DNA from 3 places in the Pseudoalteromonas sp. ATL1 genome. Region 2 is predicted to be linked to each of the others. Evidence: predicted binding sites of a transcription regulator. Region 2 holds the regulator's gene; each other region holds the start of a gene.
What was found. Region 2 encodes sigma-54, which starts transcription at its own class of promoters, with help from an activator protein. Its sites were predicted from a motif close to GTTGGCACGNNNNTNGNNT; they were not measured.
Positions count from the first base shown of each region.

Region 1 (3,283 bases), 840 kb from region 2:
TATTTTGCATGCTACGGGTTTACTTGACTGGTGCGGTGCAAATAAAAAGTACTGGGTTCACTACTGGCAATTCTTGTGCCGTGTTCGTTAAATAGATGTATGATCAGTTTATGCTCTCCACGTTCAACATTACGTAGGGCAAATTGTGCACTGGTTTGCTTTTCGCTGGCTGCTTTGCCATCGAGGAAGAGTTGTACCTTTAGGCCGCGAGAAAATACAGGGCTGACATGTCCAGTGACATAGACTGAGCCGGTGTTTTCTCGAATGGTTTGTTGATGACCTGGTGAGGCGATTTTTAGTTCATAGCTGATTTGTTTGGTCTGTTGTTTTGGCTTAAGCACCGTAGTGTCTACCGCAGGCATGGTAACCGGTTGGTTTAAGTCTACCTTTTCAGAGCCTTTACGCGGCATATCTGAGTAAACCCAATTACCTTGTTCATCTTTCCAGCGGTATACTTGAGGCTCGGCCAGTAGAGCGCAACAAGTTAGCAGCAAACAACCTATCATTAATCGCTGCACCATCAGCAAATCTTCCTATTTCTTATTGTTCAGTAAATACTAATTTAGTACGAAGCGGCACGATTTACCACTAAAAAAGCCCGCTAAAGCGGGCTTGAGAACACATATGATTTAAGTTGCGCGATTAAACGCTATAGTACATTTCAAACTCAACAGGGTGAGTTGTCATGTTCAGTTTTTCCACTTCTTTTGACTTAAGTTTGATGTAAGCATCGATTAAGTCATCAGTGAATACGCCACCTTGAGTTAAGAACTCACGGTCAGCGTCAAGACATGCCAATGCTTCGTCTAGTGATGACGCAACCGTTGGGATCTCAGCTGCTTCTTCAGCAGGTAGATCGTATAAGTCTTTGTCCATTGCATCGCCAGGGTGGATCTTGTTTTTGATACCGTCAAGGCCTGCCATTAGCATTGCTGAGAATGCAAGGTATGGGTTTGCTGTTGGATCAGGGAAACGTACTTCGATACGACGTGCTTTCTCTGAAGGTACAACAGGAATACGGATTGAAGCTGAACGGTTACGTGCAGAGTATGCAAGCATAACAGGTGCTTCGAAGCCAGGTACTAGACGCTTGTATGAGTTAGTCGATGCGTTAGCGAATGCATTGATTGCTTTAGCGTGCTTGATGATACCACCGATGTAGTAAAGCGCTTCTTCAGAAAGACCGCCGTACTTGTCGCCAGCAAAGATATTTTTGCCATCTTTAGCAAGTGACTGGTGACAGTGCATACCAGAACCGTTATCACCAACGATTGGCTTAGGCATGAATGTTGCCGTTTTACCGTAAAGGTGTGCCATGTTGTGGATAACGTATTTCATTTCTTGAATTTCGTCCGCTTTCAATACCATCGTATTAAAGCGAGTTGCAATTTCGTTTTGGCCAGCCGTTGCTACTTCATGGTGATGTGCTTCAACTACCTGACCTAGCTCTTCAAGTACTAAGCAAGTTGCTGAGCGCCAGTCTTGTGATGAGTCTACAGGTGCTACTGGGAAGTAACCCCCTTTTACACCAGGACGGTGGCCTGTGTTGCCGCCTTCGTAATCACGATCTGAGTTCCAAGATGCTTCTTGTGCGTCAATTTTGTACATAGAGCCTGACATGTCAGTTTTGTACTTAACATCGTCAAATAGGAAGAACTCAGGCTCTGGACCAAACAGAACGGTATCAGCAATACCCGTTGAACGCATGTACTCTTCAGCGCGTTTTGCAACAGAACGAGGGTCACGCTCGTAGCCTTGGTGTGTATTTGGTTCTACAACGTCACAACGAACGATAAGCGTGGTTTCTTCTGCAAATGGGTCAAGCTTAGCTGACGCTGCGTCTGGCATTAATACCATGTCAGACTCGTTAATGCCTTTCCAACCAGCGATTGAAGAGCCATCAAACATTTTACCGTCTTCGAAGAAGTCTTCATCGGCTTGATGATGAGGAATAGATACGTGCTGCTCTTTACCTTTAGTATCTGTAAAACGTAAATCTACAAATTTAACGTCGTTTTCTTTGATAAAATCTAAAACCGATTGTGACATGTGTCCTCCGACTCGTTGGGTTTTTTATGCTTGCTGCATTAACTTAATGCGATTGCGATTCTTGTAAGCGTAATACGTGCCAAAATTTTAACTTAATGATAAATATGAGTTTTATCTAGTTAGTGGCATTTGCAACTTACTGCTATGCACCAAAATGATCCACGATTGCACGTTGTTGGTGCGAAAATTGTAGTTCATTTTCGAAAGCACTGAGTGAAAAGTGAGCAACTTTCTTTGTTTTCCTCACTGACCCATGTTGCTCATAATTAGGTTGTCATTGCCTTTACATATTTCTGAATTATTCTTGTTATTTAACATTGCACTATAAAGAGTCCCGTAAGCTGACTGAACAGGTTTTCAGTGGGTAAAATGACGGCGAAAAAGAGCGAAATTGTTTAATGAAGCTAAAAAATAATGCTGCATAAACTTTCATCTATCGCGTTATTAGGGGATAATACGCCACTTTATAAATCCTAGCGGTCAATTTATAGGCTGTTTTGCACAATTAGGTGTATAGGATTAACCCACTCTTTCGAGTAATTATCTGAGTTATAAACATGAGCATTGAAAAATTACGTAATATCGCGATTATCGCCCACGTAGACCACGGTAAAACAACCCTAGTTGATAAGTTGCTTGAGCAATCAGGTACACTAGAGACGCGCGGCGGTAATGAAGAGCGTGTAATGGATTCAAACGATATCGAAAAAGAGCGCGGTATCACCATCCTAGCTAAAAACACCGCGATTGAGTGGAACGACTACCACATTAACATCGTAGACACTCCGGGACACGCCGACTTCGGTGGTGAAGTAGAACGTGTTCTTTCAATGGTTGACTCTGTATTACTATTGGTTGATGCACAAGAAGGTCCGATGCCACAAACGCGTTTCGTAACGCAAAAGGCATTCGCGTTAGGCCTTAAGCCTATCGTTGTTATCAACAAAATTGATAAACCAGGTGCACGCCCTGATTGGGTTATGGACCAAGTATTTGACCTTTTCGACAACCTAGGCGCAACAGATGACCAGCTAGATTTCCAAGTTATCTACGCATCTGCTATCAACGGTTGGGCGACATTAGATTTAGACGAGCCTTCTGACAACATGCAACCTATGTTTGAAGCGATTGTTGAGCAAGTAGCTCAGCCAGATGCGGATCCAGAAGGTGCATTCCAAATGCAAATTTCTCAGCTTGATTATAACTCTTACATCGGTGTTATCGGTGTTGGTCG
Region 1 is NZ_JBZYXL010000001.1:899,171-902,453, forward strand. Features, by position in the region: gene AC5FX4_RS03880 (DUF4124 domain-containing protein) at 12-521, opposite strand; gene glnA (glutamate--ammonia ligase) at 643-2,049, opposite strand; gene typA (translational GTPase TypA) at 2,607-3,283, shown strand, end outside.
Region 1: a site for sigma-54 is predicted at 2,115-2,133, ahead of glnA (glutamate--ammonia ligase). Genes of this name have one in related genera too.

Region 2 (3,283 bases):
GCAGATCGTTCATCGAGAGAGGGTGTAAGCGACGAGTCTCTGAAAAACGTTTTATTAATGTATTATCATCACTGTCTAGATAAAACAGCATCGGGTTAGCAAAGCCAGGTAGGTACTCTAGAATATCGTTGAAATCTTGCTGCTCTTTGGGGAGGTTGCGCACGTCAATACTGACTGCGATTTTATCAAAGTTGTCAGAAACACTTCTGACTAACGAGGGCAGCAAATTCACGGGGATATTGTCGACGCAATAATAGCCCAAATCTTCAAGTACACGTAGCGCCACTGATTTTCCTGAACCAGAGCGGCCACTGACAATGATTAATTCCATAATGCTTCTCTTAGTTACCTAGTGTGCTGAAGCAATAATCTCATAAAGTTCATCATCATTGCTAGCATTCCTTAGCTGTTTACAAAACTCTTTATCATTAAGTTTTCCTGCAATCTCTGCCAATGTCTTAAGATGTTGCTGATTATCACCTTCAGGCACTATCAGTGCGAGAAAAATATCAACGGGTCGATTGTCTATCGCATCAAAAGGAATACCTTGCTGGTTGACCAAGAGCATAGCGGTTACTTGTTCAATGCCGGCCATTCTGCCATGAGGAATTGCAATACCTTTACCGATCCCTGTACTCCCTAGCTTTTCTCTCGTCATTAATGCGTTCAAAATATCATGCTGGTTTAACTGAGGCAGCTGCTCATGCGCCAGTTCACTGATGTATTCAAGGACACGTTTTTTGCTATTAAAAAGGACCGCAGCTTTACTGCAGTCCTTGTTTATAATCGAGCTTAGTTTCATGATTAGTGTCGAGTAAGCTTCTCTTTATGTTTGATCACTTGACGATCTAGCTTATCAATAAGCCCGTCGATCGCCGCATACATATCCTGATGTTCCGTTGAAGCAAATAACTCTCCACCATTTACGTGTAAGGTGGCTTCGGCCTTTTGGACCAGCTTTTCAACATCTAAGATCACGTGCACATTATTAATGTGATCAAAGTGCCTTTCTAGCTTCGCAAACTTGTTGTTGACATAGTCTCTTAATGAATCAGTGATTTCTACATGACGACCAGTTAAATTTAGTTGCATAAGCATTTTCCTTCTTTGGTAATACGTCTAAATCAAGCTTTTACGCTGGTTAGACGGTGGAATGGCTAACGACTCCCGATATTTTGCTATGGTGCGTCGGGCCACCTTAATTCCTTGCTCCGCTAATATGTCTGCTATTTTGCTATCGCTCAATGGCTTTGCGGTATTTTCAGCAGCTATTAACTTTTTGATAAGCGCTCGAATCGCTGTAGATGAGCACTCACCTCCGTTTTCTGTACTTACATGGCTGGAGAAGAAATACTTCAGCTCAAAAATGCCCCTTGGTGTGTGCATATATTTTTGTGTTGTTACGCGAGAAATAGTTGATTCGTGCATTTCGACCATCTCTGCAACATCGTTTAACACCATAGGTCGCATTGCTTCAGGACCATGTTCAAAGAATGCCTGTTGTTGCTGCACAATGCAATTGGTAACTTTCATTAAAGTTTCATTTCTGCTCTCTAAGCTTTTAATAAACCACTTAGCTTCCTGTAAGTGCGAGCGAATAAACTGACTGTCAGAGCTTGATTTTACGGAACGAGACATGGCTGCATAGTGATCATTGACGCGAATTTTTGGCATGCATTCTGGGTTTAATTCTACCACCCAACGGCCTTTTACTTTCTTCACCGATACATCAGGAATGACGTATTCAGATTCTTCTCGAATGATGCTGGCCGCAGGTTTGGGATTTAAGCTGTGAATGAGCGTCATTACTTCTTTTAATTCCGCTTCTTTAAGCTTTGTCTTTTTCATCAATGTTCGATAATCACGACTCGCAAGCAACTCAATGTGCTCGTTTAAAATCATTTTTGTTTCAGTTAACCAAGGCGTGGTTTTTGGGTCAAACTGATTTAACTGTATACACAAGCACTCTTGAAGGTTACGAGCACCAATCCCTACTGGGTCGAATAACTGAATACGTTTAAGCACGGCTTCAATTTCATCAAGTTCGATGGGTTCGCCTGAGTGACCATCGTTAATACTATCTAGTATTTCTTCAGTGCTTAAGGTTAGTGTACCGTTATCATCAATGGCTTCAACGATAGCCACCGCAATTCCATGGTCAATGGGACTAAATGGTGTGAGTTCCAACTGCCACATGAGATATTCATGTAAGGTTTCGGTGGTTTCACCTTGGTAAATCGTTTCATCTTCAGGCATTGGGCCGCTGCTCGCGGCGGGGGCCGCGCTCATATATTCGTCCCAAGTTACATCCATTGCCAATTCGTCGCTCACGGTATCTTTACTCAGTGCGGCGTCGGAGTCCATCTCATAATCACTCACAGGTTCACTATCGTGGTTGTCATCATGAGAATCGTCGTGGCTATTATCTTTACCGTTTTTTTCTTGTAAGGAGGTATCGAGATCCGTGTCAGACTCTTCCACTTCCAACAGAGGATTGCTATCCAGTGCTTCTTGGATTTCTTGCTGAAGATCTAGCGTACTCAACTGCAACAGACGTATTGCCTGCTGTAGTTGTGGTGTCATGGTAAGTTGCTGCCCCATGCGCAGCTGTAACGATTGCCTCATGTACCTTTAACAATCCTTCTAATCTCTATTATTATTGTGACCTAGAATGTTTTAACTATAGCCTGAATTGCTCACCAAGGTAGACATCTCGAACGGTTTGATCCGCCAAAACATGCTCTGGCGTTCCCGACGCGATAAGCTCACCATGGGACACAATATAAGCTTTTTCACATACATCAAGGGTTTCTCGAACATTGTGGTCGGTGATCAGTACACCGATACCACGATTTTTTAAATGCTCGATAATTTTCTTTATATCTAACACCGAAATCGGATCAACACCAGCAAAAGGCTCATCTAACAGGATAAATTTAGGGTTTGCGGCTAAAGCGCGAGCAATTTCTACCCTTCGGCGCTCACCACCCGACAATGCCATACCTAAACTATCTCTAATGTGTTGAATATTAAACTCATCTAACAACTCGTTCAGTATTTGTTCGCGTGCTTCTTTATTGAGCGAGTTACGAGTTTCTAAAATGGCCATGAGATTTTGATAAACAGTTAACTTTCTAAATATTGATGACTCTTGAGGGAGGTAACCAATACCTAGTCGAGCACGATTGTGCATTGGTAGTAAGGTAATGTCGTGGTCATTAATGCATACTGAACCATGATCGCTGGGTACTAATCCAACAATCATATAAAAACTCGTTGTTTT
Region 2 is NZ_JBZYXL010000001.1:63,705-66,987, reverse strand. Features, by position in the region: gene rapZ (RNase adapter RapZ) at 1-331, opposite strand, end outside; gene ptsN (PTS IIA-like nitrogen regulatory protein PtsN) at 350-802, opposite strand; gene hpf (ribosome hibernation promoting factor) at 805-1,092, opposite strand; gene AC5FX4_RS00305 (RNA polymerase factor sigma-54) at 1,120-2,625, opposite strand; gene lptB (LPS export ABC transporter ATP-binding protein) at 2,681-3,283, opposite strand, start outside.

Region 3 (3,283 bases), 1.4 Mb from region 2:
CACGGCCATAAATGGTCCAAGTAATACATAAGATACAGAAATAGAATCGACTCCCGTCTCTGGCGTAGAGACTAAGAATGCCGTTGTCGCGCTTTTTGAGCTTCCGGCCCGACGTAAACCAACGGCTGCGGGGATCACCCCACAAGAGCACAGAGGCATGGGCGCACCAATCAATGCAGCTTTGACCGTTGTCCAAAATCCTTCTTTGCCAAGGTGCTTTTGTAGAAAATCTTTGGGTATGAATACATTGATTAAACCGGCTAAAAGTAGCCCTAGCATGAGCCACGGTGCCGACAGCAAAAATAGCTGCCAAAAGTTATTGAGTAGTTCCATCGATATCCTCCAATGCCGTCAATATTGAGCAAAAATCAGCGCTTTCAGGGCCGCCGCAACAACGCTTTGCTAATTTAGCAAGCGATTGTTCAAAACGTTGTAGCTCCGCGATGCGCTCTCGTACCAGCGCTAATTTTTGTAAGGTGATCGCTTTGACCTCCTCACAACTATGCTGGTGCTTATCAATTTTTATTTCTAACAGTTCTTGAATTTCCTTGAGACTAAAACCGACCTCTTTGGCCCGTAAAATAAATTGCATCTGCTTGAACTGCGCTTCATCGTATACACGGTAGCCAGCATCACTGCGCCCTGAGGGCGTGAGTAATTGATGTTGTTCATAATAACGAAGCGTATCTGTTGATACACCTAATTGCTTTGCTAACACGCCGATTTTCATCATTCTCTCCTAAGTTCATGGTAAAGTATAAACCTTAGAGTAAACACCAAGGTCAAGCTTTTTAGAGAAAAATATGAATATTGTATTATTAGATGCACAAACCCTCGGCGGAGTCTCTTTGGAGCCACTTCAACAGCTAGGACAACTCACAATATACGCACACACACAAAGTGAGGAAGTGGTTGAGCGCTGTCAGAATGCACATGTCATCATTACCAATAAAGTGGTGATCAGTGCACAAGTCATGCGACAGTTACACAATCTAAAACTCATTTGCGTTGCGGCCACGGGCACTAACAATATTGATTTAAACGCGGCCAGCTCACTCGCCATCGCAGTAACGAACGTTGCGGGCTACTCTACTCCTTCAGTGGTACAGCATACTTTTGCACTGATTAGCAACTTACTCGGTAACGTACATCGCTACACACATGATTGCCAAATGGGCGAATGGCAAAAAAGCACGATGTTTTGTCGCCTCGATCATGCGATCACTGAAATTTATGGCAAAAAAATGGCAATTATTGGCTTTGGCACACTCGGTCAAGCGGTCGCTCATGTCGCCGAAGCTTACGGCGTACAGGTGCTGATAGCTGAACAGCGTCAACGCCTCAATACCCGCGCTGGCAGACTGCCATTTGTTGAAGCAGTAAAACAAGCCGACATAGTCTCTATTCATTGTCCACTCACCAGTGATACCGAGAATTTATTTGATCTTGATACGTTCGCACTGATGAAACCATCGGCTATTTTAATTAATACCGCTCGAGGTGGTATTGTGAACGAGCAAGCCCTCGCAGAAGCACTAAGCAAAAACATGATTGCTGGGGCCGCCACCGATGTACTGAGCCAAGAGCCAGCAAGCGCTGATAACCCGCTCATTCAATATCAAGGTGACAACTTGTTGATCACACCGCATGTGGCGTGGGCCAGTAAAGAGTCTATTACTCGACTAGTAACGGGCATTGCTCAAAACATCACTGATTTTTGCAATAAAAAACAGACCAACAGAGTGGTGTAATTTACTAAAAATTGGTATTTTAAGCGAAATTTTAAATTTAAGAACACTGTCAAAAACAATCAAGCTATTGATATTTAAATGATTTCAATAATTGGCAATGTATTTGCTTAGTAACAACTATATTTACGAAGGAAGTTATTATAATGAAAAAATTACTTATTGTTGCTGCGCTCGCTGTGCCTATGTTATCTGGTTGTGTTGTTGCTATCTCTGATGGCGAAGTAGAAAGTGGTTGGGCAAACGACCACAACAACTGGCAAAAAACGCAAAGAGACAATCGTCAAAAAATTTCTCAGCTAAGCATGGGAACCAGTTATCAAGACGTTTTAAATCGATTTAATACCCCTGATTTTACTGAGTTGGTCAAAAAAGGTGACGATGTTTATCAGGTACTATTTTTTGCAACCAACAGCAAACACTCAGATGGTAAAGTAACCAAAGATGAGTGCACGCCTTTAGTATTCAAAAATAATCTACTCGTTGGTTTTGGCGACACCGCAATGACAAATATTTTATAAACCGACAGAATACGCCGCTGACTGCTCGGTTAGCGGCTTTTTAATACCAGCCTTTGTTGATTTGTTTGTGCTTCAGACAAAGCATCATTGACATACTGCAAGCAAGCATTCACATCCGTCCCAGCTTGGCTCGCGATGAAAGCGACGCCAATACTAATACTCACATGCGCGCAAATGGGCGAACGTTGGTGAGGCAATAACAATTGATCAACTGCATCATGCAAAGCATTGGCAAGTTCCGAGACCACCTCATGACTACTACCAATAGCCAGCACGGCAAACCGAACACCATCAAAGCGCGCTAAAAAGCCATTATATTCATTCACGACTCGAGCGAGTGCGTGGGCAACCTTAATTAAGCACTCGTCACCCAAAGCATAACCATAGGCGTCGTTGTAATTTTTAAAAAAATCGATATCAATCAGCATTAAAGTTAGGCTTTGCCCTGATGCGTGACAGGTGCGACAACTTTTGGCTAAGCGCTCATCGAACAAGCGCCGATTAGGTAATTCAGTTAAGCCATCAATAGAGGCTAATTTCTCGAGCAAGTCTCTTTTTTTCTTCAGTGACAAATGGATTTTCACTCTTGCTCTGACAATCAAAGGACTAAAGGGTTTTGTAATGTAGTCAACCGCCCCCATCTGTAACCCTTGCGCTTCATCACTGTAGCTATTGCTGGCTGAGATGATGATCACGGGGATCATATACGTCGAAGGCGCATCTTTGAGTTTTTGCAACAAGACCGTGCCTTGTTGGTCGGTTTGTTTGATATCTGTAATGATCAAGTCAACATGATGCGTAGCAAGAAAGCTCATCGCTTCTTCACTCGACTCGAGCAAAGTTAGGTCACACTCATCGGACAAAGTGTTTTCTAGCACGACTCGGTTCAAGGGATCACTATCAACGACTAATACTCGTCCTTTGTCTTGCATCTATGCTCCTCGATATCTCATAGGTATAAACTGTTTTACCTGATTTAATCGTTTAGCTAATACTTCTTTCAAAGCTGGCTGT
Region 3 is NZ_JBZYXL010000001.1:1,476,558-1,479,840, reverse strand. Features, by position in the region: gene AC5FX4_RS06575 (SO_0444 family Cu/Zn efflux transporter) at 1-333, opposite strand, end outside; gene zntR (Zn(2+)-responsive transcriptional regulator) at 317-733, opposite strand; gene AC5FX4_RS06565 (D-2-hydroxyacid dehydrogenase) at 804-1,751, shown strand; gene AC5FX4_RS06560 (DUF3192 domain-containing protein) at 1,895-2,269, shown strand; gene AC5FX4_RS06555 (GGDEF domain-containing response regulator) at 2,299-3,201, opposite strand; gene AC5FX4_RS06550 (response regulator) at 3,202-3,283, opposite strand, start outside.
Region 3: a site for sigma-54 is predicted at 1,842-1,860, ahead of AC5FX4_RS06560 (DUF3192 domain-containing protein). Genes of this name have one in related genera too.